One region of the Kribbella sp. NPDC059898 genome, then DNA from elsewhere that is predicted to be linked to it. Evidence: riboswitches for the same ligand, from Rfam matches in the RefSeq annotation. Region 1 holds a riboswitch; the other holds the start of a gene.
The links. Region 1 has a riboswitch for glycine ahead of ACFV9C_RS18105 (L-serine ammonia-lyase). Riboswitches for the same ligand answer to the same signal wherever they lie in the genome.
Positions count from the first base shown of each region.

Region 2: linked by a shared signal. The riboswitch ahead of gcvP (aminomethyl-transferring glycine dehydrogenase) and the one ahead of ACFV9C_RS18105 (L-serine ammonia-lyase) in region 1 are both predicted to bind glycine.

Region 1 covers NZ_JBHWKR010000005.1:198,856-201,244, reverse strand. The annotation lists gene ACFV9C_RS18105 (L-serine ammonia-lyase) at 1-1,347, opposite strand, end outside; glycine riboswitch at 1,427-1,519, opposite strand; gene ACFV9C_RS18100 (DUF3817 domain-containing protein) at 1,517-1,870, opposite strand; partial or broken gene ACFV9C_RS18095 (alpha/beta fold hydrolase) at 2,197-2,389, shown strand, end outside.
Region 2 covers NZ_JBHWKR010000006.1:340,323-342,711, reverse strand. The annotation lists gene gcvP (aminomethyl-transferring glycine dehydrogenase) at 1-1,642, opposite strand, end outside; glycine riboswitch at 1,714-1,803, opposite strand; gene ACFV9C_RS21525 (dihydrodipicolinate synthase family protein) at 1,819-2,389, opposite strand, start outside.

The DNA of each region.
Region 1 (2,389 bases):
GCCGCCGCGGGAGGTTTCCTTGTACTTGACCTTCATGTCGCGGCCGGTCTCGCGCATCGTCTTGATGACCTTGTCGAGCGTGACCACGTGCACGCCGTCGCCGTGCATCGCCATCCGGGCCGCGTTGATCGCCTTCACCGACGCCATCGCGTTCCGCTCGATGCACGGGATCTGGACGAGGCCGCCGACCGGGTCGCAGGTCAGGCCGAGGTTGTGCTCCATCGCGATCTCGGCGGCGTTCTCGACCTGTTGCGGCGTACCGCCGAGCACCTCGCAGAGACCGGCGGCGGCCATCGAGCAGGCGGAACCGACCTCGCCCTGGCAGCCGACCTCGGCGCCGGAGATCGACGCGTTCTCCTTGTACAGCACGCCGATCGCGCCGGCCGTGAGCAGGAACCGGACCGCGCCGTCGTCGGTCGCGCCGGGCACGAACCGCCGGTAGTAGTGCAGGACCGCCGGAATGATGCCCGCGGCACCGTTCGTCGGCGCGGTGACGATCCGGCCGCCGGACGCGTTCTGCTCGTTGACCGCGAGCGCGAACAGGTTCACCCAGTCCATCACCTTGAGCGGGTCGACCGACCACGGGTCCTGGCTGAGCTTCTTGTGCAGCGCGTGTGCACGGCGCGGGACCTTCAGGCCGCCGGGCAGGATGCCTTCGGTCTCGCAGCCCTCGCGGACGCAGTCCTGCATCACCTGCCAGATCCGCAGCAGGCCGTCGCGGATCTCGTCGTCGGTCCGCCAGGCCAGCTCGTTCGCCAGCATCACCTCGCTGATCGACAGCTGCGACTCGCGGCACCGGTCGAGCAGTTCGGCGCCGGTGCTGAACGGGTACTTCAGCGGGGTGGTGTCCGGCACGATCCGGTCGCCCGCGGCGGCGTTCTCGTCGACCACGAAGCCGCCGCCGACCGAGTAGTACGTCCGTTCCCGCAGTACGTCGCCCTGGTCGTCGCGGGCGACGAAGATCATCCCGTTCGGGTGGTACGGGAGCGCCTTGCGACGGTGCATCACCAGGTCGCGGTGCTCGTCGAACGCGATCTCCCGGACGCCCGCGAGCAGCAGCCGGCCGCGCTCGCGGATCGTCTCGACCCGGGCGTCGACAGAGTGCGTCACGATCGTCTCGGGGTCCTCGCCCTCGAGCCCGAGGATGACCGCCTTGTTGCTGCCGTGCCCGTGGCCGGTGGCCCCGAGCGACCCGAACAGCTGGGACTCGACGGTGGCCGTCGCGGCCAGCAGGCCGTCGTCGGCGAGACCGAGTGCGAAGGTGCGGGCGGCACGCATCGGGCCCACGGTGTGGGAGCTCGACGGGCCGATCCCGATACTGAACAGGTCGAAGACACTGATCGCCATCGTGCGGAGGTTCCTTCCGGTCGCCGTTGACCGTTTGGTGTCCTCCCCGCTCTGTCAGACGGATGTCTTCCAGAGGTGCCTCGCCCGCGCGGTGAAGGTGCCTGAGAGATTCTTGGGGAGAGTTGCTCCTACGGCGCCCGGTTCGTGGCCGGGTCTCTCCCGCACGGGTTCATGCGGCTGTTGAATTGACTGACGCTGTGGACGGTACGGCGGTCTGCCGGGCGCCGTCAATCCGGCCGGTGCGGACCGCCCAGATCTCGAAGAACCAGGTGAACAACGGCGGAACGGACGCTGCCAGCGCAGCCAGCGTGACCGGCCACGACCAGCGCAGCGGACCACGCACGGCGAGCACGGTGACGACGTACGCGACGAAGATCCCACCGTGGATCGGCCCGAAGATCTTCACCCCGGCCTCGTTGTCGGACAGCACGTACTTGAACAGCATCCCGATCAGCAATCCGGTCCACGAGATCGCCTCGGCGATCGCCACCGTCCGGAACCACTGTGCGTGTCTGGTATTCATCACCGCCGACCCTAACAAGCCCCCCAAGACGTGTTCGGGGTGCCCGCGGGGTCGATCCCGGATGCCGTCAGCAAGCGATTGCCGAACGATCGTTCGCATGAAATTCATCCGACTGCAAACCCGAAGGCAAGGACGATCCCGCCGAGGTGAAGGGATCGCAATGCGCGACCTTGCAGGTACCCGTCGACTGGCGGAACCCGAGCGGACCGACCTTCGGCCTGGCATTGGCCCGAAGGAAGGCAGCGGTGCCGAGCGAGCGTGTCGGGGTGCTCGTGTTCGGGCCGGGCGGGCCCGGTGATTCCGGGGTCGACCGGATCAGGACCGGCATGTCGCGGTTCAGCTCCGAACTGCAGGACCGCTTCGACATCGTGAGCTTCGACCCGCGCGGCGTCGGCCGCAGCAATCCGGTGAAGTGCTCGGCCGAACTGCTCGCGAAGCAGCCGTCGCCGATCATCCGGAGCGCGGCCGACTTCACCGGGACGATCAGCTACAACCGCCGGCTCGCCACGGACTGCCGCG
Region 2 (2,389 bases), on a different contig from region 1:
ACCCGGTCACCTCGGCCAGCCAGCGCTCCAGCTGCCCGATCAGCGTCACGTACCCGGCCGCGTCCTCGACCGGCGCGAACGGGTGCAGGTCCGCGAACTCCGGCCAGGTGACCGGCTCCATCTCGGTGGTCGCGTTCAGCTTCATCGTGCAGGACCCGAGCGGGATCATCCCGCGGTCCAGCGCGTAGTCGTAGTCGGACAGCTTGCGCAGGTACCGCAGCATCGCGGTCTCGGACCGGTGCGTGTTGAAGACCGGATGCGTCAGGTACCCGGTGGTCCGCGGTACGGCGAGGGCGGCCGCACCGAGCGTGTCGTCGTACTGCACGCCGAAGGACTGGCAGACCCGGGTCAGCGTGGCGGCGTCGGTCTTCTCGTCGCAGGAGATGCCGACGTGGTCCGCGTCGACCAGCCGCAGCCAGATCCCGTTCTGCCGGGCGGCGTCCACCACGTCGGCGGCGCGGCCCGGGACGCGGGCGAGCACGGTGTCGAAGAAGTCGTCGTGCACGACCTCGACCCCGCCGGCCCGCAGCGAGGAGGCGAGCTTGCCGGCGTACCCGTGCACCCGCTCGGCGATCGCGCGCAGCCCCTCCGGGCCGTGGTAGACGGCGTACATCGACGCGACGACCGCGAGCAGGACCTGCGCGGTACAGATGTTCGACGTCGCCTTCTCGCGGCGGATGTGCTGCTCGCGCGTCTGCAGCGCCAGCCGGTAGGCCGGTGCGCCGTCCGCGTCGACGGACACGCCGACCAGGCGTCCGGGCAGCGACCGCTCGAGGCCGGAACGGACGGACATGAAGCCGGCGTGCGGGCCGCCGTAGAACAGCGGTACGCCGAAGCGCTGCGAGGAACCGATGACGATGTCCGCGCCCGCCTCGCCCGGCGCCTCGAGCACCGTCAGCGCGAGCAGGTCGGACGCGACCGCGACCAGCGTGTCACGCTCGTGTGCCGCCGAGATCAGCGGCTCGAGGTCGCGGACCACGCCGTTCGAGCCTGGGTACTGCACGAGGACGCCGAAGAAGTCGCCCTCGGGCAGGCCGTCGGTGGTGTCCGCGACGACGACCTCGATGCCGAGCGCCTCGGCCCGGGTCTTCACCACGGCGATCGTCTGCGCGAAGGTGTCCGCGTCGACGAGGAAGCGCTCGGACTTGCTCTTCTTGTTGGAGCGGTGCGCCAGCGTCATCGCCTCGGCGGCGGCGGTGCCCTCGTCGAGGAGGGACGCGTTCGCGGTCGGGAGACCGGTCAGGTCGGAGACCACGGTCTGGAAGTTCAGCAGGGCCTCGAGGCGGCCCTGCGAGATCTCCGGCTGGTACGGCGTGTACGCGGTGTACCAGGCCGGGTTCTCGACCAGGCGGCGGACGATCACCGACGGCGTGAACGTGCCGTAGTACCCCTGGCCGATCATCGAGGTGGCGATCGTGTTCCGGCCGGCCAGCTGGCGGAGCTCGGTCAGCGCGTCCACCTCGGACGCGGGCTCCGGCAGGTGCAGCGCCTCGGTGGAGCGGATCGACGCCGGGACGGCCGCGTCCACGAGCGCGTCGACGTCGTCGTACCCGAGGAGCTGGACCATCCGGGTGATCTCGTCCGGACGCGGGCCGATGTGCCGGTCCGCGAACGTCGCGGAAAGCTGAGGGGTGTCGTTCACTAGAGGCTCCGATGCTGACTGTCGCTGCCGGTGGCCTCCCCCTCTGTCACGCGTGCACGCTCCAGAGTCGCCTGTGACACTCGGTCCGTGGGCCTGAGAGGTTCCGGGGAGGAATTGCCCCTTCGGCGCCCGATGACACGGGTCTCTCCCGAGTGCTGTGAACGGCAGAGTCGAGGCTACCAGGAATCGCGGAAGAGTTCGGGCAGCAGGCTCCGGGCGGCCGGCCGCGCCGCCGCGACCTGCGCCTCGGTCGCCGCCTGCATCGGCCACCGCACCCGGGTCCCGGCGTCCGCCCAGCCGCCGACCGCGGCGAGGAACTTGTCCAGCGCCGGGTTCGACAGCCCGGCCTGTTGCAGCGGTACGACGTGGGCCGCGAAGAACTCGGCGATCCGCCGTTCGACGTCGACGTCGTGCGCGGTGCCGACCGCGCCGTCCGGGGAGAGCGCTGCCACGTTCGAGTAGCTGCCGTGCGCGCCGAGTAACGACATACTCGCCAGGAAGTGACCCGGTACGAAGATCGCCAGCCCGGAACGCGTCGCCTCGTCGAACCAGGCCTTGTCGCCGCCGGCCGTCTTCAGCCCGATCAGACTAGGCACCGCCTCGGCCAGCTCGCGTAGCTGCTGCGGCGTGACGGCCGTCTTCGCATGCGGCGGGTTGTACAACACCAGCGGAACCTCCCCCGCCACCTCCGCCACCCGCCGCAGGAAGCTCAGCAGCTCGGCGGGATTCAAAGGCAACCAGTCCGGG